Regions from separate parts of the Stappia sp. TSB10GB4 genome, predicted to be linked through region 3. Evidence: riboswitches for the same ligand, from Rfam matches in the RefSeq annotation. Region 3 holds a riboswitch; each other region holds the start of a gene.
What was found. A riboswitch is a leader RNA that binds a small molecule or an ion and turns the genes downstream of it on or off. The one in region 3 is predicted to bind cobalamin.

Region 1: linked by a shared signal. The riboswitch ahead of TSB10GB4_RS22030 (DUF1636 domain-containing protein) and the one ahead of TSB10GB4_RS16000 (TonB-dependent siderophore receptor) in region 3 are both predicted to bind cobalamin.
Region 2: linked by a shared signal. The riboswitch ahead of cobU (bifunctional adenosylcobinamide kinase/adenosylcobinamide-phosphate guanylyltransferase) and the one ahead of TSB10GB4_RS16000 (TonB-dependent siderophore receptor) in region 3 are both predicted to bind cobalamin.

What each region holds. Positions count from the first base shown of each region.
Region 1 covers NZ_FYAV01000077.1:34,518-44,643, reverse strand. Annotated here, with positions in the region: gene TSB10GB4_RS22040 (DUF4198 domain-containing protein) at 626-1,351, shown strand; gene TSB10GB4_RS22035 (GTP-binding protein) at 1,426-2,631, shown strand; cobalamin riboswitch at 2,687-2,939, shown strand; gene TSB10GB4_RS22030 (DUF1636 domain-containing protein) at 2,967-3,416, shown strand; gene TSB10GB4_RS22025 (ABC transporter ATP-binding protein) at 3,413-4,276, shown strand; gene TSB10GB4_RS22020 (ABC transporter substrate-binding protein) at 4,340-5,302, shown strand; gene TSB10GB4_RS22015 (iron ABC transporter permease) at 5,306-6,283, shown strand; gene TSB10GB4_RS22010 (Lrp/AsnC family transcriptional regulator) at 6,293-6,778, opposite strand; gene TSB10GB4_RS22005 (acyl-CoA dehydrogenase family protein) at 6,946-8,097, shown strand; gene TSB10GB4_RS22000 (3-methyl-2-oxobutanoate dehydrogenase (2-methylpropanoyl-transferring) subunit alpha) at 8,161-9,393, shown strand; gene TSB10GB4_RS21995 (alpha-ketoacid dehydrogenase subunit beta) at 9,395-10,126, shown strand, end outside.
Region 2 covers NZ_FYAV01000076.1:952-11,077, forward strand. Annotated here, with positions in the region: gene TSB10GB4_RS21685 (MFS transporter) at 1-1,057, opposite strand, end outside; gene TSB10GB4_RS21690 (2OG-Fe(II) oxygenase) at 1,048-1,863, opposite strand; gene TSB10GB4_RS21695 (2OG-Fe(II) oxygenase) at 1,868-2,710, opposite strand; gene TSB10GB4_RS21700 (LysR family transcriptional regulator) at 2,918-3,796, shown strand; tRNA gene TSB10GB4_RS21705 (tRNA-Asn) at 3,883-3,957, opposite strand; cobalamin riboswitch at 4,187-4,413, shown strand; gene cobU (bifunctional adenosylcobinamide kinase/adenosylcobinamide-phosphate guanylyltransferase) at 4,538-5,119, shown strand; gene cobW (cobalamin biosynthesis protein CobW) at 5,116-6,228, shown strand; gene cobN (cobaltochelatase subunit CobN) at 6,260-10,018, shown strand; gene cobO (cob(I)yrinic acid a,c-diamide adenosyltransferase) at 10,036-10,126, shown strand, end outside.
Region 3 covers NZ_FYAV01000055.1:264,814-274,939, forward strand. Annotated here, with positions in the region: gene TSB10GB4_RS16000 (TonB-dependent siderophore receptor) at 1-1,838, opposite strand, end outside; cobalamin riboswitch at 2,018-2,234, opposite strand; gene rnk (nucleoside diphosphate kinase regulator) at 2,662-3,093, shown strand; gene TSB10GB4_RS16010 (nucleoside-diphosphate kinase) at 3,258-3,809, shown strand; gene TSB10GB4_RS16015 (sulfite exporter TauE/SafE family protein) at 3,839-4,582, shown strand; gene TSB10GB4_RS16020 (ABC transporter ATP-binding protein) at 4,639-5,373, opposite strand; gene TSB10GB4_RS16025 (ABC transporter ATP-binding protein) at 5,373-6,113, opposite strand; gene TSB10GB4_RS16030 (branched-chain amino acid ABC transporter permease) at 6,110-7,099, opposite strand; gene TSB10GB4_RS16035 (branched-chain amino acid ABC transporter permease) at 7,096-7,986, opposite strand; gene TSB10GB4_RS16040 (ABC transporter substrate-binding protein) at 8,072-9,301, opposite strand; gene TSB10GB4_RS16045 (carboxymuconolactone decarboxylase family protein) at 9,352-9,762, opposite strand; gene TSB10GB4_RS16050 (alpha/beta fold hydrolase) at 9,774-10,126, opposite strand, start outside.

The DNA.
Region 1 (10,126 bases), on a different contig from region 3:
CTGATCGCAAACGGAAAGAAGCCAATCGTCGCCCTCACAGCCCTCATGCGAAAGATCGTCGTCATCCTCAACGCCAGAACGAGAGACCACCTCAACGATATGAGTTGATGACGGCCGAGGGGATGGGAGGTCGTGCCGCTCTCTCGGACGTCATCCCGGCCGCAGGCGAAGCCGGAGAGCCGGGAGCCATTGGCACCCTCGGCGGGTGTGAGGCGGAGAGCGTTGGCGGAATTGCTCCTGCGCTTCAGCCCCTCCCGCGTCATCCCGGACGAGGCCGAAGGCCGACGATCCGGGATCGGGGAGCCGCGGCGGTCGTGGCGTCGTTCGGGAGCGTGGCCGAGAGGCCCTCGACTCTCCGATCCCGCATCTCCGCTTCGCTGCGTGCGGGATGACGAGAGGAGGGGCGGAGCGTGCGGGAGGACGCGGGGAGATGGCGTGAGAGCGAACGCCGTCCGGGAGGATGAGGAGACGTTCCGGTGTCCTCGCCGCCGCTCTGGCAACCAATAGGCCCCGCATCTCCGCTTCGCTGCGTGCGGGGTGACGGCCGAGGGGATGGGAGGTCGTTGCGGTTTAGGCCGCCTTTTTTTGGTACCATCACTGTTATGTAATAACATACGAGGACAAAATGAAACGCACCCTTCTTGCAACCGCCGCCCTGCTGCTGTTCGCCGGCAGCGCCGTCGACGCGGTGGCGCACGGCATCTGGATCGCCCAGCGTCACGGCGAGCTTGCCATCGTCTACGGTCACGGCGCCTCCGACGAGGCCTACGACCCGGCGAAGATCACCGCCGTTGCCGCCCATGACGGCGAACAGGCGGTGCCGGTCACGCCGGTGAACCGGGAGACCCATGCCCTGGTGCCGATGCCCGAGCGGGCGCCGGTCCTGATCGCGACGATGGACAACGGCTATTGGAGCCAGGGAGCGGACGGCAAATGGGTCAACAAGCCCAAGTCCGAGGTGCCCGGCGCCAAGCAGGCCTCGCGCTCGCTGAAGCACACGGTGGCGATCCTGCGCCACACCCATGACGCCGCCCTGCCCAAGGGGCTGAGACTGGAGATCGTGCCGGCCAAGGACCCGACGGAGCTGCATGCCGGCGATCTGCTGGAGGTGCTGGTGCTGCTGAACGGCGAACCGCTCGCCAATGCGCCGGTGACGACGGAATACACCACCGACTCCGAGGCCGAGCCGGTGCGCACGGGCGCCGACGGCAAGGCCACCATCGTGGTGCGCAACAACGGACTGAACGTCGTCGCCGTGTCCGCCATCGAGGCGCCCGACGAGCCGGAGAAGGCCGACAGGATCAGCCATTTCTCCACGCTCTCGTTCAACCTCGGCCACCACGAGCACTGACCGGGCCCGACCGACACGCCATTGCGGGCCGGCGCCGCCTGCCGGCCCGCGACCAGCCAGGAGCTTCTTTCACGATGGACAATCGCCTCCCCGTTACCGTGCTGTCCGGCTTTCTGGGCGCCGGCAAGACCACCCTGCTCAACCACATTCTCAACAACCGCGAAGGGCTGCGGGTCGCCGTCATCGTCAACGACATGAGCGAGGTGAACATCGACGCCAGCCTGGTGCGCGAGGGCGGCGGCAACGTCTCGCGCACCCAGGAGCGGCTGGTCGAAATGACCAATGGCTGCATCTGCTGCACGCTGCGCGAGGACCTGTTGCGCGAGGTCAAGACGCTGGCCGGCGAAGGCCGCTTCGACCATCTGGTGATCGAATCCACCGGCATTGCCGAGCCGCTGCCGGTCGCCTCGACCTTCGAGTTCCGCGACGAGGAGGGCGAGAGCCTGAGCGACGTGGCGCGGCTCGATTCGATGGTGACGGTGGTGGACGCAGCAAACCTCTTGAAGGACTACGGCTCCACCGACTTCCTCGCCGACCGGGGCGAATCGCTCGGCGAGGACGACGAGCGGACCCTGGTCGACCTGCTCGTCGACCAGATCGAGTTCGCCGACACGATCATCCTCAACAAGGTGAGCGATGCCCGCCCGCAGGACCTTGCCGCCGCGCGCCAGATCGTGCGCGGGCTGAACCCGGACGCGGTGGTGATGGAGACCGACCGCTCCGCCGTTCCCTTGCGCGACGTGCTCGGCACCGGCCGCTTCGACTTCGACAAGGCGCATGAGCATCCGCTGTGGTTCAAGGAGCTGAACGGCTTCGCCGACCATGTGCCGGAAACGGAGGAATACGGCATCCGCTCCTTCGTCTACCGGGCGCGCCAGCCCTTCGCGCCGCGCGCGCTGAACCGCTTCGTGCAGAAGAGCTGGCCGGGGGTGATCCGCGCCAAGGGCTTCTTCTGGCTGGCGACGCGGCCGCATTTCGTCGGCGAGATCAGCCAGGCGGGCGCCTTCGTCACCACCGAAAAGCGCGGGCTGTGGTGGTCGGCGGTGCCGCGCAAGCACTGGCCGGATTCGCCGGACTGGCGGCGGGCGATGGAGCCCTACATGCATCCGGTGTGGGGCGACCGGCGGCAGGAGATCGTCTTCATCGGCACGAGCGGCATGGATGAAGCGGCGATCCGCACGGAACTCGATGCGGCGCTGGTCGGGGCGGACGGCTTCCACCCGGAAGAGTGGACCGGGCTCGACGACCCGTTCCCCGCCTGGGGCAGCGCGGCGGCCTGAACCGGACCTTGCGGGCCGGCCGTCCGCGATTGGCCTTGAAGCGGTGCCCGTCATCTGCCAGTTTGGCGGCGATGGTTGCCGAAGGCCGAAGCGCCGGAGGCATGAAAAGGGAACACGGTGCGGCGTACCCATCAGGGGCCAAGACCGTGGCTGCCCCCGCAACTGTAAGCGGCCGGGGCCGACGTCCTTCACTGAAGGGCGGGCGGCCCAGGCCCTGCCGCACGATGCCACTGCCCGAAGCCGGGCGGGAAGGCGCGGCCGGGCCGGACCCGCGAGCCAGGAGACCTGCCATCTCCCGCAACGACGACCGGACGGGGTGTTCCGGGAAGGTAGCCATGACACACAACGAGTCCCTCTTCGGCCCATCGGCGGCCCTTACCCGCAACCTGCCGCGCCGGCACCGCATCACCGTGTGCACCACCTGCCGCGATCCGCAAACGCGCGAGCAGCCGGGCGCGGATCTGATCGAGACCTTGAGCGCCGCGCTCGCCGGGGACGGCGCCGCGCCGTTCGAGGTGGCGGGCGCGGCCTGCATGGCCGGCTGCTCGCGCCCCTGCACGGTCGCCTATCAGGCGGACGGCAAGGCGAGCTATCTCTTCGGCGACATCGAGCCGGCGCGGGACGTGGCAACGCTTGTCGCCTTCGCCCGGCAATATGGCGAGCTGGACGACGGCTGGTGCTCGTCGCTGCAGCGGCCCGAGGGGCTGAAGGGCAAGACGCTGGCGCGCATGCCCGCCCTGCCCGCTCCCGCCCTCGGGGCAGCGGACCGGAGGGACGGCGCATGAGCCATCGCAGCGGAACCCCGGTGGTGCTGGAGCTGCGAAAGGTCGGCTACCGGCCGCGCGGCGCGGATGCGCTCCTGTCCGACCTCTCGCTGCATGTGCATGACGGCGAGATCCTCGTCCTTGCCGGGCCGAACGGCGCCGGCAAGTCGACCTTGATCCGGCTGATCGCCGGGCTGAGCGAGCCGACCGGCGGCGAGATGCGGCTCGGCGGCCGGCCCTATCGCGACGTGCCGATCACCGAGCGCGCCCGCGTCATTGCCTATGTCGGCCAGAGCGAGGAGAGCTGCGACCGGCTGACCGTCTCGCAATATGTCTCGCTCGGCCACCTGCCGCATCACCGCACCGGCGGGCGCGAGGCCGGTGCCCGCGCGACCGACGAGGCGCTGGCGCTGGCCGACCTGACGCGGCTTTCCGGCCGGCGGATGGGCGAGATTTCCGGCGGCGAACGCCAGCGGGCGAAGATCGCCCGCGCCGTCTGCCAGCGCCCGCGCATCCTGGTGCTGGACGAGCCGACCAACCATCTCGACCCGCTGGCGCGCGGCGAGCTGCTCAGCCTCGTCTCCGGCCTCGGCATCACCGTGGTGGCGGCGCTGCACGACCTGACCTTGATCGAGGCCTTCGCCAGCCATGTGGCGCTGATCCAGGGCGGGCAGCTCGTCGCGCACGGCCATCCGGTCGAGGTGCTGTCGAGCGAGCGGGTGCGCGCGGTGTTCAGCGTCGACCTCTACCGGATGCCGCATCCGCTGGAGGCGCGCCAGATCAGCGTGCTGGACATCCCCATCGAGGGGCGGTTCGGCGCGGGCGCGGCGGGCGACACAGCCGGCGCTCCGCATCTGCGCGCGGTGGCAACGCGCGGCTGAGCCCCGCCCTCGTCTCTTCTCAGCGTTTTCACGGTTTTCATCCTCACCAGGAGCCTGTCCCCCATGAAGAAATCCGGCCTCAAGCCTCTTGCCGTTTTCGCTGCCGCGATGGCCTGTGCCGCGCCGGCCCTCGCCTTTCCCGTCACCGTCGACAATTGCGGCACGCCGCTGACCTTCGAGGCCGCGCCCGAGCGCATGGTGGTGCAGGACATCAACATGAGCGAGATGGCCTTCGCGCTCGGCCTGCAGGACCGCATGGTCGGCGTCAGCGGCATCAGCGGCTGGTACAAGACCAGCGAAGAGTTCGAACGCAAGCGCGGCGACATCCCCGAGATCGCGCCGAAATATCCGACGCTGGAAAACCTCGTCGCCGCCAGCCCGGACCTGTTCTTCGCCGGCTGGTATTACGGCATGAAGCCGGGCGGCGACGTCACCCCCGACACGCTGGCGCCGCACGGCATCAAGACGCTGATCCTCACCGAAAGCTGCATCCATCTCGACAAGGCGCGGCCCGCCGCCTCGCTCGACCTGCTCTATGACGACATGCTGCGGCTCGGCACGATCTTCGGCAAGGAGGCGGAGGCGCAGGCGCTGGTCGATGGCTGGAAGGCGCGGATGACGGAGCTTACCGCGCGCATCGGCGAAACCCGCGACATGAAGGTGTTCCTCTACGATTCCGGCGAGGACAAGCCGTTCACCGCCGGCCGCTATGCCATGCCGACGGCGATGATCGAGGCCGCCGGCGGGCGCAACGTCACCGCCGACATGGAGACGAGCTGGGGCACCACCTCGTGGGAGGCGGTGGCGGCGGCCGATCCGCAGTTCATCATCCTGCTCGACTATCAGGACGGCGGCGGGGCGGACAAGCTGCGCGCCTTCCTGGAAGCCCATCCGGTGATGAGCCAGACCGAGGCTGTGAAGAACGCCCGCTATCTGCCTCTGCGCTATGAGGAACTGACGCCGGGGCCGGCGAATGTCGACGGCATCGAGCAGCTCGCCCGGGCGATGCATCCGCAGGCGTTCTGAGCCATGCGGCTGGCGCTGGTCCTGACGGGCGGCCTGCTGGCGGTCATCGTGCTGCTGGTGGCCGCCATTGCCATCGGCTCGACGCCGCTGCCGATGCGCGCGGTGATCGAGGCGCTGGCCGGCGGCGACGGGCCGACGGCGCGCATCATCATGGACCTGCGCCTGCCGCGCGCGCTGCTGGCGCTGCTGGTCGGCGCCGGGCTCGGCACGGTCGGCTGCCTGCTGCAGACGACGACGCGCAACGACCTCGCCGATCCGTTCCTGTTCGGCCTGTCCTCGGGCGCGGCGGCCGGGGCGGTGCTGGTGATCACCGTCACCGGCGACCTGCTCGGCCTGTGGACGCTGCCGCTCGCCGCCTTTGCCGGCGGCATGGCGGCATCAAGCATCGTGCTGGTGCTGATCGCAAGGCTCGGCGACCGGGGGCCGGCGCGACTGGTGCTGGCGGGGCTCGCGGTCTCGTTCCTGTTCATGGCGCTGACCAATTACCTGGTCTTTGCCGGCGACCAGCGCGCCGCCCATTCGGTGCTGTTCTGGACGCTCGGCGGGCTCGGCCTTGCCCGCTGGGACCTGCTGCCGGTCGCGGCGATCGGCCTTGCCGCGATCCTCGGCTTCGCCTTCGCCCGCCACCGCAAGTTCGACGCGCTGCTGGCCGGCGAGGACACCGCGCGCACGCTCGGCGTCGACGTGGTGGCGCTGCGGCGCACGACCTTTCTCGTCTGCGCTTTTGCCACCGCCGCCTTCGTATCGATCAGCGGCGTCATCGGCTTCGTCGGGCTGATGGTGCCGCATATCGCCCGCGCCCTCGCCGGGCCGATGCATGGCCGCTTCGTGCCGGTGGCAGCAATCACCGGCGCGGCGCTGCTGCTGGTCAGCGACATCGCCGCGCGCACCCTGCTGGCGCCGCAGGAACTGCCGATCGGCATTGTCACCACCTCGCTCGGCGCCGTCTTCGTGCTCGCCCTGCTGACCCGCGAGCCGTGAGCGCCCGCCTCAGCCGGGAACGCAGGACGTCACCTTCTTCAGGCAGCGCAGCGAGAAGCTGGACTTGGAGTGGCGCAGGCCCGGGATCGGGAACAGCCGCTCGCGCAGGAATTCCTCCACGCCCTTGGTGCCGCTCGCCGCGACCTTGACGAAATAATCGCAATCGCCGGCCATCAGGTAGACCTCCAGCACCTCCGGGATCTCCGCCATCGCCTTGCCGAAGCCCTCCAGCGCTTCCGGATCGTGCCGCTCCAGCGAGACCTCGATCATCACCGTCTCGCCGACGCCGAGCGCCTCGTGGTCGAGCACCGCCGTGTAGCCGGAAATCACCCCCTCCTCCTCCAGCCGCCGCACCCGCTGCCAGCACGGGCTCGGCGACAGGCCGACCTCGCGCGCCAGTTCGGTGTTGGACAGGCGGCCGTTGGCGACCAGTGCCTTGAGGATACGGCGGTCGATGTCATCAAGCTGTCGCGGCACAACAGTTTCCTCCTGCATATCGGCTCAGAGCAGAAGGATATTTCACGCTGTCGCAAAATCGAAGCAAAATCAGCATGAAATTTCGCCCATGGCGGGCAATACTATCGGAATACCCGGCCGTCGAACGCGCCCCGCCACGAGGGCAGCGAGACGCCGGCGGCATTGCAGGCGGGGAGGCGCCACCCATGGATTTCGCGCTGTCAGAGGAACAGACCCTCATTTTCGACATGGCCCGCGACTTTGGCCGGCAGGCCATCGCGCCCAATGCCTATGCCTGGGAAAAGGCCGGCACCATTCCCCGCGAGATGCTGCGCCAGGCGGGCGAACTCGGCTTCGGCGCGATCTATGTGCCGGAGGAGTATGGCGGCACCGGGTTGACCCGGCTCGACGCGGTGCTGGTCTTCGAGGCGCTGGCCGAGGCCTGCCCCTCCGTCGCCGCCTTCATCTCGATCCACAACATGTGCGCCGGCATGATCGCCGCCTATGGCAGCGAGGCGTTGCGCGCGCGCTTCCTCGCCCCGCTCTCGAGCATGGAAAGCATCGCCTCCTACTGCCTGACCGAGCCGGGCTCGGGATCGGACGCGGCGGCGCTGCGCACCCGCGCGGCGCGCTCCAACGAAGGCTATGTGCTGAACGGCAGCAAGGCCTTCATCTCCGGCGGTGGCTATTCCGACGTCTATGTGGTGATGTGCCGGACCGGCGAGGACGGGCCGAAGGGCATCTCGACGCTGGTGGTCGAGGACGGCAGCGAAGGCCTGTCCTTCGGCGCGGCGGAGCACAAGATGGGCTGGAAGGCGCAGCCGACCGCCCAGGTGCAGTTCGACGACTGCCCGGTGCCGGCGGAAAACCTGCTCGGCGAGGAAGGCAGGGGCTTCGCCTATGCGATGAAGGGTCTCGACGGCGGCCGGCTGAACATCGCCGCCTGCGCGCTCGGCGGCGCGCAAGGAGCGCTGACCGCGGCGACTCGCTACATGGGCGAGCGCAAGGCCTTCGGCAAGACCATCGACCAGTTCCAGGGGCTGCAGTTCCGCCTCGCCGACATGGAGACCGAATTGCAGGCCGCGCGCGTCTTCCTGCGCCAGGCGGCGTGGAAGCTGGATGAGGGCGCACCCGACGCCACCAAATATTGCGCCATGGCCAAGCGCTTCGTCACCGACACCGCGTTCCGTGTCGCCAACGACGCGCTGCAGATGCTCGGCGGCTACGGCTATCTCGAGGATTACGGCATCGAGAAGATCGTCCGCGACCTGCGCGTGCACCAGATCCTGGAAGGCACCAACGAGATCATGCGCGTGATCGTCGCCCGTGCCATGCTGGCCGAGCGCGACCGATCCTGACTGCCCCCGCGGCGCGCGGCCCGCGCGCCGACCGGAATTGCTACTGTCGACGAAGGAGTTTCCATGACCGCTCCACGACCGCTGTCCCTGCATGTTCCCGAGCCCGGCTGCCGGCCGGGCGACACGCCGGACTTCTCCGATTTCGAGATCCCGCGCGCCGGCGCGGTGCGCCGCCCGGCCATCATTGAGGCGCCGGAGGACATGCGCGACATGGCCTTCTCGGTCGTGCGCGTGCTGAACAAGGCCGGCGAGGCGGTCGGCCCCTGGGCCGGGCTGCTGGACGCCGAGGCGCTGCGCAAGGGCCTGCGCCACATGATGACGCTGCGCCAGTTCGACGAGCGGATGCTGAAGGCGCAGCGCCAGGGCAAGACCAGCTTCTACATGCAGCATCTGGGCGAGGAAGCGGTCTCCTGCGCCTTCCGCATGGCGCTGGAAGACGGCGACATGCACTTCCCCACCTACCGGCAGGCGGGGCTGCTGATCGCCGGCGGTTATCCGATGACCGACATGATGAACCAGATCTACTCCAACGCCGCCGACCCGCTGAAGGGGCGCCAGCTCCCGGTGATGTATTCGGCGCGCGACCACGGCTTCTTCACCATCTCGGGCAATCTCGGCACGCAGTTCATCCAGGCGGTCGGCTGGGCGATGGCCTCGGCGATCTCCAACGACACGCGGATCGCCGCCGGCTGGATCGGCGACGGCTCGACCTCGGAGAGCGATTTCCACGCCGCGATGGTCTTCGCCTCCAGCTACAAGGCGCCGGTGATCCTCAACATCGTCAACAACCAGTGGGCGATCTCCACCTTTCAGGGCATGGCGCGGGGCGGCGCCGTCACCTTCGCCGCGCGCGGCCACGGTTTCGGCATCCCCTCGATCCGGGTCGACGGCAACGACTATCTCGCCGTCCATGCGGTGGCGAGCTGGGCGGCGGAGCGGGCCCGCTCGGGCCTCGGCCCGACCTTGATCGAGCATGTCACCTATCGCGCCGGCGGCCACTCGACCTCGGACGATCCCTCCGCCTATCGCTCGAAGGAGGAGTTCAGCGCCTGGCCGCTGGGCGAGCCGATCGACCGCTTGAAGCGGCATCTCGTCACCATCGGCGAGTGGTCGGAGGAGCGCCACACCCAGGCGCTGGCCGAGATCACCGATGAGGTGCGCGCCTGCCAGAAACAGGCGGAGGCCAACGGCACGCTGATCTCCGGGCGCAAGCCCTCGCCGCGGGCGATGTTCGACGATGTCTATGCGCAGATGCCGCCGCATCTCCAGCGCCAGCGCCAGGAAGCGGGGTTCTGACATGGCACGGATGACCATGATCGAGGCGATCCGCAACGCCCACGATCTCGCCATGGAGCGGGACAAGCGGGTCGTCGTGTTCGGCGAGGATGTCGGCTATTTCGGCGGCGTGTTCCGCTGCACCGCCGGGCTGCAGAAGAAATACGGCAGCAACCGCTGCTTCGACGCGCCGATCAGCGAGAACGGCATTGTCGGCGCCGCCGTCGGCATGTGCGCCTATGGCCTGAAGCCGGTCGTCGAGATCCAGTTCGCCGACTACATGTACCCGGCCTATGACCAGATCGTCAGCGAGGCGGCGCGCATGCGCCACCGCTCCGCCGGCCAGTTCACCTGCCCGATGGTGATCCGCATGCCGACAGGCGGCGGCATCTTCGGCGGCCAGACCCACAGCCAGAGCCCGGAGGCGCTGTTCACCCATGTCGCCGGCCTCAAGGTTGTGGTGCCGTCCAACCCGCGCGATGCCAAGGGCCTGCTGCTCGCCTCCATCGAGGATCCGGATCCGGTGATCTTCCTGGAACCGAAGCGGCTCTATAACGGTCCCTTCGATGGCCATCACGACCGGCCCGTCGTCTCGTGGAAGAACCACGAGCTCGGCGATGTCAGCGAGGACTATTTCACCGTGCCGCTGGGCAAGGCGAAGATCCGCCGCGAGGGCTCGGCGCTGACCGTGCTGGCCTATGGCACCATGGTCTTCGTCGCCCAGGCGGCGGCGGAGGAAGCGGGCGTCGACGCG
Region 2 (10,126 bases), on a different contig from region 3:
GCAGGTTGAAGAAGGCGATGGCGCGCCCGGCCTCGGCGGGCTGCGACCTCTGGCCGACGAGCGGATGCGTCACCGAGAGCGGCCAGGCGGCGACGCAGAACAGCGCGAACAGATACCAGTCGGCGCGGGCGCCGAGGGCGGCAATGACGACGAGCAGGACGATGCTGGCCGGCGTCCAGCGCCGCAACACCTGCTCCCCGTCCTCGGCGCTGGCGAGAAATCGCGGCGACAGATAGCCCATGACCAGGAACACGAAGAGCATGATCACGTTGATGTAGAGCAGCTCCAGTGCCGCGCCGCGCGGGCTTTCGCCCATGACTTGCGTCAGCCATGGCCCGATCCACAGGGTCTGCACGGCGACGAGGATCGCGTAGTTGAAAAAGCCGAGGGCCCCGATCCGCCAGATATGCGCGGTCCGCACGATCGACGCATAGCCACGCAGGATGCCGTGCGGCGACACCCCGGCGGCCGGGCGATGCCCCGGTGCCTGCAGCGCGACCAGCAGCGCGACGGCCGCGAACAGCACCCCCAGCACGAGGAATAGCATCGGCCAGCCGAAGCGCGTGGCGAGGCTTTCGGACGGCAGCGTGCCGAGGATCAGCCCGAGCGCTCCGGCCATCAGCATCCACGAGTTGAGCCGCTGCTGCAGCGCCGGCGTCGTCCACAGGCGGGCGGCCGTGAGGGGGGCGATCAGGCAGGCGCTGACGCCGACGCCGGTGAGCAGCCGCGCTCCGAACAGGCCTTCGAAACTGTCCGCGACAGCGAACAGGACGCAGGACAACGCGGCGATGGCGAGCGAGACCACCAACACGGCGCGCACGCCGAACCGGTCGAGCAGGGCCCCCATCGGCAGTTGCAGGATCGCGAAAGAGGCGAAATAGGATCCGGCAAGCAAGCCGAGTTCGCCGGCGGACAGGGCGAACTGCTCGGTGAACATGGGGGCGAGCGCGGCGGTGACGCCGCGCAACAGCGAGGACAGCAGGTATCCGGCGGCAAAGATCACCAGGACGGCAGTGCCCAGGTGACCCTTGCTCGCCGCAGGGCGGGTCAGCTCCATACCGTCAGCGGCTCCCTGTCTCCCCGGTAGCCGAGAAAGCCCGAGATCGTCAGGCGGTCGATGCCCTCGCCGGGCAGCACCGCATGCAGCTTACGCGCATTGAACAGGATCAGGTCGCCATTCTCCGGCTTTGCCGAATAGTTGCAGGGCGGAAGGTTCTCCAGCGGAATCGCATAGTCGTCGCCGCGCTGATCGAGGAACTCCGCGTCCGACAGTTCGTCCTGCCACATCGCCAGTTCGCCACCCGTCTCGGGGACATCGACATAGATGTTGATGCCGAACTGGCTGATCAGGGACGCGGCCTCCGGCGTGTCGGGGGCATGGCGGCCGAACATGTCGTGGTGAGCCTTGAGGGGAATGCCCGGCTTCATGCAGCGCGACAGGCCGACGAACATCTTGCGGCCGTAGAGCGTCTGCAGCGTGCAGCCGGCGCCCCAGGTCTCGTCCATGACGCAGCGGAATGTGTCCATCGGGCAGGGATAGGGATCGCAGGCCCTGCGCAGCAGGTTGAGATTGTCGAGCGCGGTGGCGAAATAGTGCTCGATGATCTCCGGCTTGCGGCCTGTTTCGAAATAGGACATGCCGATCCGGCCGACCTTGGGAGCGTTGAGATAGTCGCTATAGCCGGTGGACTTCAGTCCTTGCGAGATGGTCCGGCACGCCTCGGCGGAAATGAACTCCGGCACGCGCAGGACCTGGATCTCGTTGCGGATCAGGGCCAGAACGTCGTCCAGCGAGAGGGTGGGGGCGACGCGCACGGGATCGATCGGGGCGGCGGACGAGACATCGGGACGGGCAAGGGTCATGGCGTCAGCTCCAGTAGGTGAGCGGCTGGTCGTCGCCGCGATAGCCGATGAAGAAGGACACGGCCATGCGCGCCGTATCGTGCGGCGAAGCGACCGCGTGGATCTTGCGGGAATCGAAGATCAGCAGGTCGCCCCGTCCGGGCTTGACGATGACGTCGGGCGTCGGCAGGTCCTCTACGGCGATGCCGTATTTGCCCCGGCGCCTGCGGTCGAATTCCTCCGTCGTCATGTTGCGATGCCACATCAGCAGTTCGCCGCCCACTTCGGGCACCTGGAAGTAGATGTTGGCGGCGAACTGGGCGAGCAGCGATTCCGCTTCCTCGATGCCCGGAGCATCCTCGGAGAAGATGTCATGGTGGGCGAGGAACGTCGTGTTCGGCTCCACCATCCGCGACAGGCCGACGAACATCTTGCGGCCGAACAGCGTCTGCAGGTTTGCACCCGCCGGCCAGATCTCGTCGAGAATGCCGCGCAGCGTGTCGAGGGGCGAGCCGTACGGCTCGCAGGCCTTGCGGAAATCGTTCAGATGCTCCCGCGCGACCACGAAATAGCGCTCGATCAGTTCGGGCTTGAGCTCGGTCTCGTAGAAGGCCATGCCGATCTTGCGGACCTCCGAGACGTTGATGTAGGGCTCGAAACCGAGGGAGGCCTGCCCCCGAGAGATCAGTTCGCAGGACGGACCGTTCGCAAAGGCCGCAACCCGGATGACGCGGACCTCGCCCCTGGCGAGTGCCTTGAAATGCTCGCTGTTCAGGCCGTACTTGTCGGTATGCATCACATAGGGCAAGCCGCCGGACGCCGGGCTGGCCTCGAAGCGTTCGACTTCAGTGGACAATGCAGTATCCATGTCGCCTCCTCATACTTCGTTGCGTTCTGGTCCGGAGCCTTGCACGTGCAGTCGTGACCAGCAGCCCGGCCAGGTGGCCGGTTGCGTGCCGGAGCATGCGGTTGACTGGTTTTTATGGGTGCAACCTATAGTATGAATGCGCCGCAGAGGCAGCCGCTCCGGCCGCAACTCTGTCGTGCCGCTACGTCACGAATGCAGCAGGGATCCATGCTCGCACCCGAAGTCATCCTGCTCCTGCGGCTGGCCGATCTCGGCACCCTGGCGGCTGTCGCCGAGGAGACGGGGATGACGCCGTCGGGCGTGTCCCGCATGGTGTCGCGCCTGGAGAAGCGCACCGGCATCAAGCTCGTGCACCGCTCAACCCGTCGGCTTGCCTTCACGCCGGAGGGCGCCGTCTTCATCGGCTATGCTCGCCGCATGCTGAAGCTCGCAGAGGCGGCCGAGGTCGACCTGTCGCACCGGCACGGCGAGGTTCGCGGCCATCTGCGCGTCAATTGCGGTACCGCCTTCGCGCGGCACCGGTTGGCGCCGCTGCTGCCGGCGTTCCTGCGCCGGCATCCGGCAGTGACGGTCGGGGTTTCGGTTTCCGACCACCGCATTGACCCGTTCGAGGAGCAGATCGACGTGACGATCCGCGTCGGCCTGCTGGACGACAGCGAGTTGATCGCGGCTCGCCTGGGCACGGTCCGCCGCGTCATCGCCGCAAGCCCCGCCTATCTGGAACGGCGCGGCACACCGACGACCGCCCAGGACCTGGGGAGCCACGACTGCCTGTTGCTGACCGGGTTCCCGGACCAGGCCTATTGGCCGATGATCGAGCAGGGAGCGGTGGTGCGCACCCCCGTCCGCGGGAGCGTCACCGCGGACAGCGCCGATACGCTGTTGCAGATGGCGATCGAGGGCGTCGGCATCATCCGCTTGGGGGATTTTCTCGGCAGGAAGGCGCTTGCCGAGGGACAGCTTGTCGAACTGTTCAAAGGACAGCACGACGCGGATCCCAAGCCGATCTCCGCCCTGATGCTTCCCGGCCGCCAGACCATTCCGCGCGTGCGCGCCTTTGTCGACTTCCTGAAGGAGCGCGCCTAGAGCCCATTCGGCCACGGCAATCCGATATCGCCAGGCGACGCATGTTTTCGGGAAGACTGGAGAATTTTCAGGAAGAATGGAGGAAGTGGCTCCCCGGGCCGGATTCGAACCAGCGACCAAGCGGTTAACAGCCGCTTGCTCTACCACTGAGCTACCGGGGATCACGAAACACGCGGAGCATCCGCACCGCGTCGGTGGCAGGCGTATAGCAAACTGCGCCGCCGCTTGCCAAGCCCTTTGTCGCAAAACTTTTCCACAGTTGGGGAGCGGGCAAGGGGCGGGCGGTCCGCGGCCTGCAAGGCTTTGGTGCGCGGGCAGCCAAGACCGCCGCGAGGGAAGGGGCGGCGCGCCTTTCCGTCTCGCCGCTGGACGCGGGGCCCTTCGGCAGGCTATGAGTCGTGATCTTCCGGTCCTTTCTGACGGACGAAGTCCGATGAAAGGGGAAAGTCGGAATACGGTGGGGGAGGACCCAAGTCGGGCTCCCGAATCCGTAGCTGCCCCCGCAACTGTGAGCGGCGAGCCTTCCTGCATGAACCACTGGGCCGTTTGGTCCGGGAAGGGCAGGGCAAGGCCGCGACCCGCGAGCCAGGAGACGAGCCGGATCACCCGAGCCCCCGCCAAGGGGCCCGGCCCGAAACGTCACGCGCCGTCGGGTGGACGGCAGGAGGCCAGAATGTTCCCGTTGAAGGGCGCCCGCCGCTTCAGCCCTCCCGGCATATCCCGCCGCCGGACGGCTTGCGCGTGAGCGGCGCATCCGATTCGCCAACCGCCCCGGCCCCTGTCGCGGCCCGCACCGTGCTGGTGACGGGCGGCGCGCGCTCGGGCAAGAGCCTTTATGCCGAGGGGCTGGTGCGCGCCTCGACGCGCGAGTGCGTCTATGTCGCCACCTGCACGCCCCATGACGAGGAGATGCGCCAGCGCATCGACCGCCACCGCAACCAGCGGGGCGAGGGCTGGCGCACCATCGAGGAGCCGCGCGATCTTGCCGGCGTCCTCGCCGCCGAGAGCACGGCGCAGCGCGCCATCCTCGTCGATTGCCTGACGCTGTGGCTCAGCAATCTGATCTTTGCCGAGGCTGATCCGGAAGCGGAGACGGCCCGGCTCGCCGAGGCGCTGCGCGCCGCGCCCGGCCCCATCGTTCTCGTCACCAACGAGGTCGGCTCGGGCATCGTTCCCGAAAACGCGCTCGCCCGCCGCTTTCGCGACGAGCAGGGTCGCCTCAATCGCCGCATCGCGGAACTCGCCGATGTAGCGGTGCTCGTCGCCGCCGGCCTGCCGCTCGTTCTCAAGCCATCCCACCTCCAGCCGGAGATCCGCCTATGACCGCATCCACGCCCCGCACCGCCAGCAAGATCCCGGCCACCATCGTCACCGGCTTCCTCGGCGCCGGCAAGACGACGCTGCTCGCCAACCTGCTGCGCGAGGCGAAGGGCAAGCGCATCGCCCTCATCGTCAACGAGTTCGGCGACATGGGCTTCGACGGCTCGCTGGTCGACGGCTGCGCCGATCCGGACTGCGCCGCCGAAGAGGTGGTGGAGCTGACCAATGGCTGCATCTGCTGCACCGTCGCCGACGATTTCCTCCCCACCATGGAAATGCTGATCGCCCGCGACGAGGCGCCGGACCACATCGTCATCGAGACCTCGGGCCTTGCCCTGCCGCAGCCGCTGGTGCGCGCCTTCTCCTGGCCGAGCGTCAAGACCCGCGTGACGGTCGACGCGGTGGTGACGGTGGTGGATGCCGCAGCCGTCGCGGAAGGGCGGGTGACCGGCGACGAGGCGGCGCTGGCCGCGCAGCGCGCCGCCGACGAGGCGCTGGACCATGACAGCCCGGTGGAGGAGCTGTTCGAGGACCAGCTCGTCTGCGCCGATCTGGTGGTGCTGAACAAGGCCGACCTCGTCGATGCGGCGACGCTGGAGCGGGTGCGGGCCGAGGTCGCCGGGCGGGTGCGCGCGGCGGTGGAGATCGTCGCGGCGGAAAAGGGCAGGCTCGCCGCCGACGTGCTGCTCGGCCGGATGAGCGCTTCGGAAGACGACATGCACGGGCGCGAGAGCCATCACGAGCATCATCACCACGACGACCACGACCACGATCACGACGATCATGATCATGACCATGACCACCACCATCACCATCATCACGACCACGACGACTTCGTCAGCCATGTGATCGAGCTCGCCCCGCTCGCCTCGCTGAAGGATCTGGAGGCGCGCGTCGCCGCCGCCATGGCGGTGCCCGGCGTGCTGCGCATCAAGGGCGCGGTCGGGATCGAGGGCAAGGCCGCGCCGGCGATGGTGCAGGCGGTCGGCCCGCGCGTCGAGGCATGGTTCGCGCGCGACGCACGCGCCCCTGGCCGGGTCGTGGTGATCGGCCTTGCCGGCTTCGACCTTGCCCGCGTCGAGGGTCTGCTCGCCAGCGCGCTCGCCGCCTGATCCATACGGCAGGCAGGGCGCAGGAGACGGCATGCATATTCTCGCGGGGCGCAGCGGACGCATCGACCAGGGCGACGAGGCGGTCGATCTCGGCCAGTCGCCGGCCGATGTCGTCGTGCTGTCGGCGGCCGACACGGAACTCGCCTCGCTCGCCGCCGTGGCAGCAGGCGGCGGGGCGGGGCAGCCGAGCCTGCGGCTTGCCAACCTGATGGCCCTGTCGCACCCCTATTCGGTCGATCTCTATGCCGAGCAGACGGTGGCGGGCTCCCGGCTCGTCGTGCTGCGCCTGCTCGGCGGGGCGGAATACTGGCCCTATGGCGTCGAGCGGCTGACCGAGGCGGCGCGCGGCCACGGCCTGCATCTGGCGGTGATGCCGGGCGACGACCGCTGGGACGCGGACCTTGCCGCCCGCTCCACCCTGCCGGTCGACGAGGTGAGGCGCCTGTGGCGCTATCTCGCCGAAGGCGGGGCGGAAAATCTTCGCAACTTCCTGCGCTATGCCGCGCATTTGCTGGATGGGGCGCAGGAGCCCGATCCGCCGCGCCCGCTGCCGCGCGCGGGCCTGCTGCTGCCCGGCTGTGCGCACCCGACGCTCGCCGACCTGCGGGCGAGCTGGGCCGATCCGGCCGCGCCCGTTGCCGCCATCGTCTTCTACAAGGCCCTGATGCAGAGCGCGGCGACCGCGCCGGTCGAGGCCCTGTGCGCGGCGCTGGCGGGCGAGGGCATCAACCCGCTGCCGGTCTTCGTCTCCTCGCTGAAGGAGGCCGAATCCGCCTCCGTCCTCGGCGCGCTCTTCGCCGAGGCGCCGCCCGCCGTGGTGCTCAACGCCACCGCCTTCGCCGTGTCGAAGGCCGGCGAGGCGCACAGCGGAACGCCGCTCGATGCACCTGGCGTGCCGGTGCTGCAAGTGGTGTTCTCCTCGTCCTCGGAAGAGGGCTGGCGCGACGCCGACCAGGGCCTTTCGATCCGCGATCTCGCCATGCATGTGGTGATGCCGGAGGTGGACGGGCGCATTCTCACCCGCGCCGTCTCCTTCAAGGAGCAGGCGCCGCACGATCCGCTGACCCAGTCGGCGACCATGCGTTTCGTGCCGAAACCCGACCGGGTGGCCTTCGTCGCCGCCCAGGCCGCGCGGATCGCCCGCCTCGCCGCGACCCCGGCGGCGGAGCGCAAGGTGGCGCTGATCCTTGCCAACTATCCCAACAAGGACGGGCGCCTTGCCAATGGCGTCGGCCTCGACACGCCGGCCTCCTGCGCCCGCCTGTTGCAGCGGCTTGCCGCCGAGGGCTACCGCATCGACGGCGCGCCGCAGGGCTCTGCCGAACTGATGGCGCGGATCAGCGACGGCCCGACCAACGACATCGCCGCCCGCCGCGTGCGCCATGGCGGCGCTGAGCTTTCGCTCGCCGACTATGCCGCTGCCTTCGCCCGGCTGCCGCAGGCGGTGCGCGAGGCGGTCACTGCGCGCTGGGGGGGGCCGCAAGACGATCCGCATGTGGAGGAAGGGGCGTTCCGCCTCGCCGTGACGCGCTTTGGCAATGCGGTCGTCGGCATTCAGCCGGCGCGCGGCTACAATATCGATCCCAAGGCGACCTATCACGACCCGGACCTGGTGCCGCCGCACCACTATTTCGCCTTCTACATCTGGTTGCGCGAGACATTCGGTGTCCACGCCGTGGTGCATCTGGGCAAGCACGGCAATCTCGAATGGCTACCGGGCAAGGCGCTGGCGCTGTCCGAAGACTGTTTCCCCGAAGCAGTGCTCGGGTCGCTGCCCAACATCTATCCCTTCATCGTCAACGATCCGGGCGAGGGGGCACAGGCCAAGCGCCGCACTTCGGCGGTCATCGTCGACCACCTGACGCCGCCGCTGGCGCGGGCCGAAAGCCACGGCGTCGCCGCTGAGCTGGAGGTGCTGCTCGACGAATATTACCTGGCGCAGGGCGTCGACCCGCGCCGGCTGAAGGCGCTGACCCGCGACATTCTCGAGGCGGCGGAGCGGCACGGTCTCGACCGCGACATCGGCCTGACCAGCGAGATGGACGAGGAGACGCGGCTTGCCCGGCTCGACGCGCATCTGTGCGACCTGAAGGAGTTGCAGATCCGCGACGGGCTGCATGTGCTGGGTGCCGCACCTGGCGGCGATCTGCTGACCGCGCTTCTGGTGGCGCTGGTTCGGGTGCCGCGCGGCGAAGGGCCGGCGCATGAGGGCATCACCCGGGCGCTCGCCCGCGACCTCGGACTTGGAGGCTTCGACCCGCTCGCCTGCGCCTACGAACTGCCCTTCGACGGCCCGCGCCCGGCGCTGCTTGCCGAGGTGTCCGGCGATCCCTGGCGCAGTTGCGGCGACACGGTGGAGCGGCTGGAACTGCTGGCGGCAAAACTGGTGGAGGAGGGCCGCGCGCCGGAGGGCTTTGCCGCCACCGCAGCCGTGCTGGAGGAAATTACGACCCGCATCCGCCCGGCCGTCACGGCTTCGGGGGAGGCGGAAACTGCCGGCGTTCTTGCCGGTCTTGCCGGGCGCTTCGTGCCGCCGGGCCCGTCCGGCGCGCCGACGCGCGGGCGCCCCGATGTGCTGCCGACGGGCCGCAACTTCTACTCCGTCGACGTGCGCGCCGTGCCGACCGAGACCTCCTGGCGCATCGGCGCGGCCAGCGCCGAGCGGCTGGTCGAGCGGCATTTCCAGGACGAGGGCGAATATCCGACCGCCGTGGTTCTGACCTGCTGGGGCACGGCCAACATGCGCACTGGCGGCGACGACATCGCCCAGGCGCTGGCGCTGATCGGCGCCCGGCCGAAATGGGAGGCGGGCTCGGGCCGCGTCACCGGCTTCGATATTCTCTCGCTCGCCGAGCTCGGCCGGCCGCGCGTCGACGTCACGCTGCGCATTTCCGGCTTCTTCCGCGATGCCTTCCCGCATCAGGTCGACCTGTTCCAGTCGGCGGTCGCCGCCATCGCCGCGCTGGAGGAGCCGCAGGACGCCAACCCGCTCGCCGCACGCGCCCGCAAGGAAGCCGCCCGGCTGGAGGCGGACGGCCTTGCCCCGGAAAAGGCCCGCCGGCAGGCGCTCTACCGCGTCTTCGGCTCGAAGCCCGGTGCCTATGGCGCCGGCCTGCAGGCCTTGATCGACGAGCGCCTCTGGGAGGTGCGCGCGGACTTTGCCGACGCGTTCCTCGCCTGGGGCTCCTACGCCTATGGCGGCGGGGCGAAGGGCGAGGGCGCGCGCGCCAGCCTGACCGCGCGCCTGTCGCAGGTCGACGCGGTGCTGCACAACCAGGACAACCGCGAGCACGACCTGCTCGACAGCGACGACTACTACCAGTTCGAGGGCGGGCTCGCCGCGACGGTGGAAACGCTGAAAGGCACGGCGCCGAAGATCTATCACAACGACCATTCGCGCCCCGAGCGCCCGGTGATCCGCACCCTGTCGGAGGAGATCGGCCGGGTGGTGCGGGCGCGCGCCGCCAATCCGAAGTGGATCGCCGGCGTCATGCGCCACGGCTACAAGGGCGCGTTCGAGATCGCCGCGACGGTGGACTATCTCTTCGCCTTTGCCGCCACCACCAATGCGGTGGGCGACCATCACTTCGACCAGCTCTATGATGCTTATCTGGACGACGGAGAGGTCCGCGCCTTTTTGGCCGAGGCCAATCCGAAGGCGCTGGAGGAAATCGAGGCGCGCTTTCGCGAGGCGGTCGAGCGCGACCTGTGGCGGCCGCGGCGCAATTCGGTGCGCGCCGCGCTGAATATCGAGGCCCCGCAGGGGCAGGAAAGGGAGACGACCTCGTGAGCGACAAGAAGGCCGAAATGAGCGAAGAGGAGCTCAACGCCCGCCACGCCGAGAAGATGCGCAAGAAGAAGGCCGCGCGCGACAAGATCATGGCGACCAAGACCATCG
Region 3 (10,126 bases):
ACGAGGAAATACTCGGAGAGCGTCACCCGGGTCTGCGGCGTCGCGCTGATGAACTCGCTGTCCTTCATCCGGCCGTTGAAGATCGCATCGAGAAAGACGGTTCCCCGTCCCTCGTCGAAGCCGCGCACCAGGCTGAGCGAGGCCGAGTGCTTGGGCCGGCGCACCTCCTCCAGCCCGCTCGGCTCGGTCGCATCGAGATAGGTATAGGTGCCCTTGACGGAGAGGTCGGCGAGCAGTTCGACACCGAGCGACACCTCGATGCCCTGGCGCTTGCTGGTGCCCGCCATATTGGCCGGCGAGGAGCCGACACCCGGCACCCAGGGCGTCCAGATCTCGTCCTCCAGCCGCTCGTTGAAATAGGTCACGTCGGCGACCGCCCGCCCGTCCCAGAACCGCTGCTCGATGCCGATGTCCCAGGCGAAGTTCTTCTCCGGCCTGAGGTTCGGATTGCCGGTGAAGCTCGCCGGGATGAAGCCGAACTGCTCGAAGAAGGTCGGATTGGTGACGCCGGTGCCGATCGAGGCATGGAAGCGCGTGCCGGTCTCGCGCAGCAGATAGGCGGCGCTGGCGCTGTAGGTCAGCGTGTCCTTGAACTGGTCGTTGCGGTCGTACCGCAGGCCCGCTCCCAGGAACACCGTGTCGAGGAAGGCGCCGCGATACTCGGCGACATAGCTGGTCAGGTCGCGCTGCTTGCCGGGGATCTGCGAGGGATCGAAGCTCGGGAACGCGTTCTTGTAGTGCTCGCGCTCCCATTCGACGGCGCCGGTCAGACTGTGCTCGGCATCGAGGAAGTCCGGCGTCTCGGCGCTCACCGTCGCCTGATAGCTGAGGTGCAGCCGGCGGTCGTCATTGCCGTTCAGGCTGCCGCTGCCAAACCCGCGCCGCTCCAGCCCGGTGTATCTGGCCCGCGCCTTCTGCACCAGCCGGTCGTCGAACAGCGACCAGGACAGGCCGACGCCGGTGTAGAATTCCTTCGTCGCGTTGTAGCCGGGCGTGTCGATGACGAGGCCCTCCGTCGGCGTCGGCGGCCAGGCGAAGTCCTGGTCGTCCGTGTCCGACTTGCGGTCGACATAGCGGGCGCTGAGATCGAGGCTCAGCGCGTCGGTGATGTCCCAGTTGAAGCGGCCGTTCAGCGTGGCGTTGCGGTCGCCGTCCTTTTCCGAGCCGAATTGCGAGATGTTGAAGCCCTCGTTCTGGCGCCAGGCGCCGGAGACGGCGATGTCGTATCTCTCGCCGCCGCCACGCACGCCGACATGGCCGGCCACCGTCCTGTCGGTGCCGGTTTCCGCCCGGCCGGTGATTTCCAGGTCGTTGCGCAGGCCGCCCTTGGTGGTGATGGCGATGACGCCCGAGCTGGCATTGGAGCCGTAGATGGCGCTTTGCGGGCCGCGCAGCACCTCGATCCGCTCGATATCGGCGACCTGCAATCCGCCGAAGTCGAACTCGCCGCTGGAGGTCGCCGCCACCTCGATGCCGTCGATCAGCACCAGAACGTGGTTGGCCTCCGAGCCGCGGATGCGGATCTGCGTCATGCCGCCATTGCCGCCGGTGCGCGAGACGGCGATGCCCGGCACCTTGCGCAGCGCATCGGCGACATAGCGCGTCTGCGTCGTCTCCAGCTCCTCGCCCGTGATCACCGTATGCGCCCGGCCCACCGCCTCGGCGGCGACCGGCGTGCGCCCGGCCGAGACGACGATCCGGTCGAGCTGCGTCGCCTCCTCTTCAAAATCCTGACCGCGGGCATCGCCCGGCGCGGCAATCATCGCCGCCCCCATTCCGGCCCCCAGCACGGCAGCCAACGGCCGGGCGCGCAAGGCGCCCCTCAAAATGAACCTCATCCAGACACACCCCTGACGTGCGCCGGAACGCCCCTCGGCGCTCCGTCGCGATACGGCACGAGCCGGCGGACGCAGGCACGCCCCCAAGCGCGAAGACGCAAGGCGGCGGCCTGCGGACGCAGGCGGTTTTCGGGTGTCACCTCAACGGAAAGCCGCGCCTCGACACACCCCGCGTCGAAGATCGGGTGACCGACAGGGGCAGGTCTCCTGGCTCACGGGTCATCGCGGACATTCACCTTCCCAACCCTGCCTTTGGCGGCGGGGTCAGTGGCCTTCGAACGTCCACTCTCCGTTCACAGTTGCGGGGGCAGCCACGGTTTCGGTCCCTGTTGGGTACGCCTCACCGTGTTCCCTTTTCATCCGGACATGTCCGGAACCTCTGTCGGCGTCAAAGAGAGCGGTTTCGCGCGCCCGAGTCAATCGTCTGTCGCAGTCCCGTTCGCCGCTGCAACCGGACGCTGCGTCAGGTGATCTTCGGGCGTGGCGGGGCGGGGGGCGCGCTCCCTCCAGTGGGCGAATCCGTTCCCGCCGTCGCCGGGTCGCAAAAGCCACCACTTGACTTTCGCCGGCCAAGCACCGACCTTCGGGGCATGAACACGACCGCACCGCGCCAGATTTGCGTTTTCAGGGTGTGCCCCATCGCGGGACACTGACCCCCGGCTAGGTCGCGTCGCGCCCCGGCCGCGGGGCATAGGCCGGCTCGTCCCCTCGCGGGCACACAGCAGGCCATAACGGCGGCGAACACTTCCCCTCACGAGATCCAGACCGCCCGACGCGCGCCTTTGTGCGTCGGCGGCCTTACAACATTGCAAGGACGCCGAGAATGGCTCCAGATACCCGCAAGCGGCGCAAGCCCGCCATCACCGTGACCCGCTCCGACCACGAGCGGCTGTCCGGGCTTGCCGAGTCCATTTCCACCCGCAATCCCGCTGTCGCCGAGCAGTTGGCGAGCGAGCTCGATCGCGCCCGCATCGTCGACGACCGGCGCATTGCCGCCGACGTCGTGCGCATGGGATCGCGGCTGCGCTTCACCACCGATGCCGGCGAGGACCGTTCCGTGACGCTGGTCTTCCCGGGCGAGGCCAATATCGCCGAGGGCAAGATTTCCGTCCTCACCCCGATCGGCGCCGCCTTGGTCGGCCTGTCCGCCGGCCAGTCCATCGACTGGACGGCTCTCGACGGGCGCACCCACCGGCTGACCGTGGAGAGCGTCGAGCCCCCCGCCGTGGCCGAGGCCGAGGCGCGGCCGGCATGAGCGCCACCGCGTCGACCAAAGAGCCGAAGCCGCGCGACCGGCTGGCGATTTTCGGAGGCTGTCTCATCGCAGGATCCTAACCCCTGCGCTGCCGACCCGGCAGCCAGGGGACTCCGATCCGTTTCACCTTTGCCGCTCCACGGACGGAGCGCTGGAGACCTGCGATGTCCACCGAGACCTGCATCCTGACCACCAAGGACTTCACCATTCTCGAGGTGATGCGCGACCGCCGCCGCGGCCGCGAGGATCCTCTCGTGCCGATCCTCAAGCGCAAGCTCGAGACGGCGACCATCGTCTTCCGCGAGGACGTGCCGGAGACGGTCGCCACCTTGAGCAGCCGCGTCACCTACAGCGTCGACGGCCGCCCGCCCGACACGCGGGTGATCTCGCACGACCACCTGTCCATGCCGATGGGGATGTTCCTGCCGATCACCACCCGGCGCGGGCTGGCCCTGCTCGGCCTGTCGGAGGGCGAGGAATTCGTTCTGACGGACGCGGCCGGACACCCCGAGCGGGTCCTGCTGCAGAAGGTCCACTTCCAGCCGGAGGCCGCCCGGCGCGGCGGCACGACGCCGGAGGGCCTGCCGCAGGCGATTCCCGAGCCGGCGCGGCGCCGGCCCGTGCTGAAACTGGTGCATGGCGCCCTGCCCGGCGCGGACGGCCCGCCGGCCGGCGGCTATAAGGGGCCGGAAGACCCCGGCCCCTCGGCGGCCTGACGCCCGCGTCCGATCTGGAGACGACAGCCATGCTCGATTACCTGGTGCTGGCGGCGGCGGCCTTCGCCGCCGGCATGCTCAACACGGTCGCGGGAGGCGGCACCTTCCTCACCTTCCCCGCGCTCGTCTATACCGGCGTGCCGGTGGTGGCGGCCAATGCGACGAGCGCGGTTGCCGTGTTTCCCGGCTATCTCGGCGGCGCCGTCGGCTTCCGCAAGGAGATTGCCGCCATCGATCGGGGCCTGCTGCTGCGCGTCGTCCTCGTCACGGCGCTCGGCGGGTTCCTCGGCTCCTTGCTGCTGCTGGTCTCCTCCAACGAGGCGTTCTCGGCTGTCGTCCCCTTCCTGCTGCTCGCCGCCACCCTCACCTTCGCCTTCGCCGACCGGCTGCAGATCTGGGCGCAGCGGCAGCGCCTTGCGCCCGGCGGGCCGCTCGGTACCGTGCTGGTGTCGATCTATGGCGGCTATTTCAACGGCGGCCTCGGCATCGTGCTGCTGGCGCTGTTCTCGCTGTGGGGCCTGCGCGACCTCAACACGATGAACGGGCTGAAGACCGGCCTTTCCTTCGTCCTCTCCGCCATCTCGGTCGCGACCTTCGCCGCGGCCGGTCTCGTCAGTTGGCCGCAGGCCATCCTGATGATGGTCGCCGCCACCATCGGCGGCTATGCCGGCGCGCCGGTCGCCCGCGCGCTGCCGCGACAGGCGGTGCGGGCCATCGTCATCGCCGTCGGCGGGCTCATGAGTGTCATCTTCTTCTGGCGCCTGGTCTTCTGACGGCAGGTCGCCTGACGGCAGGTCTCCGGCGTGGCGTGCCGGCCGGAGACCCGCGCTCAGATGCCCAGATAGGCCTTGCGGATGCGGTCGTCATGCAGCAGCTCGCGGGCCGAACCCTCGATCTCGATCGCGCCCGAGGCCATCACATAGGCCCGTTCCGCGCTGTGCAGGGCCAGCGACACGTTCTGCTCGACCAGCAGCACCGTGACGCCGGAGCGGTGGATGTCGAGGAAGCGCTGGTGCATCTCCTCCACCACCATCGGCGCAAGGCCGAGGCTCGGCTCGTCGAGGATGAGGAGCTTGGGCTCCAGCATCATGCCGCGGCCGACCGCCACCATCTGCTGCTCGCCGCCGGACATCGAGCCGGCATATTGCGCACGCCGCTCCTTCAGCCGCGGGAACAGCTCGAACACCCGCTCCAGCGCCTGCTGCACCGCTCCCTTGTCGGCATGCGAAAAGGCGCCCATCCTGAGGTTTTCCTCCACCGTCATCTCCGGGAAGACATGGCGCCCTTCCGGAACATGGGCGATGCCGAGGCCGGCGATCTGATGCGCCTTCATCCGCGTCAGGTCGCGCCCCTCGAAGGCGATGCGGCCCCGGCACTGCGGCAGCAGGCCGGAGATCGCGCGCAAAAGCGTGCTCTTGCCGGCGGTGTTGGCGCCGATCACGGCAACGAACTCGTTGCGCGCCACATGCAGCGAGATGCCGTGCAGCACCGGCTGGGCGCCATAGCCGGCGGTCAGCTCGCCGATCTCCAGCAGGACGTCCGTGTGACTGGCCGTGGCCTGCATCAGTGGCCCTCCCCTTGCGTCGAGAAATTGGCGCCGAGATAGGCGTCCAGCACCTTGCGGTTGCTGGCGATCTCCTGCGGCGTGCCGTCGGCGATCATCTCGCCGAAATTCAGCACGATCAGCCGCTCGCACAGTTTCATCACCGCCTTCATGTGGTGCTCGACGACGATGAAGGTCATGCCCTCCTCGCGCAGCGAGCGCACCAGCTCGATGATCTCCTCCATCTCCGCCGGCGTCAGCGCCGCCATCACCTCGTCCAGCAGCAGGAGCTTGGGCGAGGTGCACAGGGCACGGGCCACCTCGACGCGGGCGCGCTCGGGGAAGGACAGGTCGCCCGCCTTCTTGCCGGCGATGGCGCCGATGCCGACCCGCTCCAGGCACTCGGCGGCGAAGCGGCGCGCGTCCGTGAGGCTGCGGTTGACCAGCCCGCCGGTCACCACATTGTCGAGCACGGAGGTTTCGGCGAACAGCGCGACGTTCTGGAACGTCTTGGTCAGGCCGGCCTTGGCGATCTGGTGCGGCTTCATCCCGCCGATGCTCTTGCCGTCGAAGATCACCTCGCCCGAGCTCGGCGGATAGATCCCGACCAGCACGTTGAACAGCGTCGTCTTGCCGGCGCCGTTCGGGCCGATCAGGCCGACGATCTCGCCCGGCGCGACGGTGAAGGCGACGTTGGAATTGGCCACCAGGCCGCCGAAGCGGCGGGTGACGTTGCGCACCTCGAGAAGCTGGCCGCTCATGCGCGCTGCCTCCGCTTGAGCCGGTCGCGCAGCGACTCGAACAGCGAGATCAGGCCGCGCGGGTTGAGCAGGATCACCACGATCAGCAGCACGCCATAGGCGAATTGCGACAGGCCGGCGATGGAGTTGCCGAGATAGGAATTGGCCATCTCTTCCAGCGGAATGATCACCGCCGCGCCGATCCACGGGCCATAGAGCCGGCCGGCACCGCCGAGGATGACGATCAGCGCCATCTTCACCGAGATCGTCGCCACGCCGAAGATCGTGTCGGGATCGAAGAAGAACTGGAACTGGGCATAGAGCGTGCCGAGCATCGCGGTCAGCACCGCCGACAGCAGCGAGGCATGCAGCTTCACCCGGTAGGTGTTGACGCCGATCACCTCGGCCGCCGTCTCGTTCTCCTTGATCGCCCGCAGCCGGTAGCCGAAGGCCGAGGTCTGGACGCGCCAGAACACCAGCGACACCAGGACCATGGCGCCGAGGAACAGGTAATAGTTCGGCAGCACGGTCTGGAACTGCAGCGCCCAGAAGCCGGCATCGGGCCGGTAGGGCACGGAGATGCCGACCGGTCCGCCGGTCAGGCTGGTCCAGGAATTGGCGACGACGCGGGCGACCTCGCCGGCGGCAAGCGTCGCCAGCGCGAAATAGTGGCCCTTCAGCCGGAGCGTCGGCAGCGACAGCACCAGCGCGAAGAACGCCGCCAGGAACATCCCGACGAACACGCCGATCAGCGGCGAGAGGCCGAACGAGCCGAACAGGATCGTCGAACTGTAGGCGCCGATGCCGAAATAGGCCGCGTGGCCGAGCGAGATCTGGTTGGCGAGGCCGCCGACGATGTTCCAGGCCTGGCCCATCGCGCAGAACAGCAGCATCAGGCACAGGATGCGCAGCGTGTAGCCATAGGGATCGAGGCCGAGCGGGGCGATGATCAGCGCCAGCACGACCAGCGCGGGAAGCGCGATGGACAGGGTCTCGGCGCGGGTCATGAGCGCCTCCGGGCGACGATGCCTTCCGGCCGCAGCGCCAGCACCAGGATGAACACCACGAACAGCGCGAGGTTCTGGAGCTGGATCGGCATGAACAGGGCGGAGAAGGACTGGATGATGCCGACGGCGATTCCGCCGATGATCGCGCCGGTCACCGAGCCGAGGCCGCCGAGCACCACCACCGTGAACATCAGCACCGCATAGCCCGAGCCGACCGCCGGCGAGGCGGTGATATAGGGCAGCACGACCGAGCCGCCGAAGGCGGTGGTGCCGACGCCGAGGCCGAAGGCGACCGCGTACATCAAGTCCGTGTTGACGCCCATCAGCTTGGCCGCCATCGGGTCCTGCGAGGTCGCGCGCATGGCCGCGCCGAAGCGGGTCTTGTTGAGGAACAGCCACACCGCGCTGCCCGACAGCAGCGCCATCAGGAAGGCGTAGAGCTTGTCCATGCCGACCAGCACCCGCTCCGTGCCGTGGGAGAACAGCGTCAGCGACTGCGTCTGGTAAGGCGTCGTCACCGAGCGGTATTCGGCGCCCATGATCATCAGCGCGGCGTTTTCCAGCGCGAACAGCATGCCGACGGTCAGGAAGATCTGCGCGACCTGCGGCGCGCCGAGCACCGGGCGGATCAGCACGCGCTGCAGCACCATGCCGAAGCCGAAGGTCACGGCGAGCGCGATGAAGGCGCCGAGCATCGGGTCGAGGCCGAGAAAGTGCCAGCACGCCCAGCCGATGAACATGCCGATCATCATGAACTCCGCATGGGCGAAGTTGACGATGTGCATGACGCCGAAAACGAGGCTGAGACCGATCGCCAGCACCGCGTAGACGCCGCCGATCATGATCCCGTCGAGCAGGGTCTGGAGCAGGATGATGAGGTATTCCATGGTCCCCTCACAAGGTTCGCCGGGAGGGTGCTTGAGGACCCTCCCGGTCGCCTGGCAGCCCCTCAGCGGGGGCTTGAGGTCGGGATCAGAGGCGGTGCCAGACGGCCTCGGCCTTGGCGTAGTCCGCCGGGGCGACGGTCACCAGCTCGTCGCCGCGCCACTGCACCATCATCGGCACCGCGTGGATGTTGAGGCCGGTCTCGTCGAACTTGATCTTGCCGCCCGACATGACGGTGGCCCAGCCCTCGTCGAAGGTCTCGGCGGCGATGACCTCGCGGAGCTGGCGCGGGTCGGCATTGCCGGCCTTCTCCAGCGCCGAGGCCAGCACGCCCATGCAGGCGGCGTGCTCCTGCGCCTCGTGCACCATGAAATAGCCGAAGCGCTCGCGGAACCGCTCGGTGAACTCCGGCGCCTGGTCGTAGGCCGCCGGCGAGATCGACAGCACGTCGTCGGCAAGCTCGCCGAGGCCGTTGCGGAAGTCGGGGATGATGTAGCCGGCCGCGCCGCCGATGGTCGGCAGGTTGATGCCCTGCTGGCGCATGTTGCGGATGATCAGCAGGCTGTCGTTGAGGTAGGAGACCGGGAACACCGCCTGGGCCTGGGTGCGGCGAAGCTGATTGATCAGCGGCGACACGTCGGTGATGCCGAGCGGATAGGCCTCGTCCATCACCACCTCGATGCCGTTGGCCTCCGCCGCCGCGCGCAGGCCGCCGGCCTGCGAGGTGCCGTAGGCGGTGTCCTCGTACATGATGGCGATCTTGCTGATCTCGTCGCCGGCCTTGCGGGCAAGGTCGAGCGTATGGGTGATCGTCGCGCTGCCGAGTTGCGAGGCCTTGGACACCACCTGGAAGATGTTGCGGAAGCCGCGCCCCGTCACCTGGTCCGAGAAGGACATGGTCAGCAGCGGCACGCCGCGCCGCTCGGTCACCTCGGAGATCGCCAGCGTCAGCGACGAGGCGAAGGCGCCGAGCACCGCGCACACGCCGTCCTGCGACATCATCCGCTGCGCCACGGTCGCGGCCTGGGTCGGGTTGGAGGTGGCGTCGGAGATGATCAGGTTGATCTTCGCCCCGCCCATCGACTGGATGCCGCCGGCGGCGTTGATCTCGTCGGCGACGAGCTGGATGCCGTTGCGTGAGTTGATGCCGAACTGGGCATTGGCGCCCGACAGCGGCTGGATCACGCCGACATTGATCGTGTCGGCGGCAAAGCCCCGGCGCGCATAGAACGGCATGGTCAGCGCCGTTGCGGCACCGGCCGCCAGCACCTGGCGGCGCGACAGGCTGAACGGGGATTTCGTCGTGGTCTTGGTCATTGCTTCCTCCCTGGAATGATTGCCCGGATGTCGCTCCGGGCACGGCGCAATCAGATGCCCATCTCGTCGAAGACGTCCTGGGCGGTGCGGAAGCTGTCGATGCCCGCCGGCACGCCGCAATAGATCGCGACCTGCAGCATGATTTCGCGGATCTCTTCCTTGGTGAGGCCGTTGTTGATCGCGCCGCGCACATGCAGGCGCAGCTCGTGGCTGCGGCCGAGCGCCGAGATCATGCCGAGATTGAGGATCGAGCGTTCGCGGCGGCCGAGGCCGGGACGGTTCCACACATCGCCCCAGCAATATTCGGTGACGAGCTGCTGCATCGGCCAGTTGTAGTCCGTCGCCTTGTTGACCGAGGCGTTCACGTAGTCGTCGCCCAGCACCTCGCGGCGGGTCTTGAGGCCGGCTTCGAAGCGTTCGCCGGCCGGCGTGCCGTCGGGACGCATGGTCTTCGTGCTCATGTTCACTTCCTTCAGTTGCTCGCGTTCGAGGGTTGGTCGCCGGGTCCGGCGGCGAGGAGCGCCAGCGCCTGGTCCAGGTAGCCGGCGAAAAGGTCGGGATGTTCGGTCATCGGGAAATGGCCGAGATCGGGCATGACGATCTGGCGGGCGCCCGGCATCAGGGCGCAGAGCCGCGCGCCGTCCTCCGGCGTTGCCGAATAGTCGTAGGCGCCCGACAGCAGCACCACCGGCAGCCGCCGCGCATCGACCTTCGGGGCGGTCTCCTCGCCGTCGAATTCCAGCGAGTAGAAGCCAAGATCCGCCTGATAGATGCCCGGCGCGCCTTGCGAGTAGATCCAGGCGGCGCGGCGGCGGTAGCCTTCCG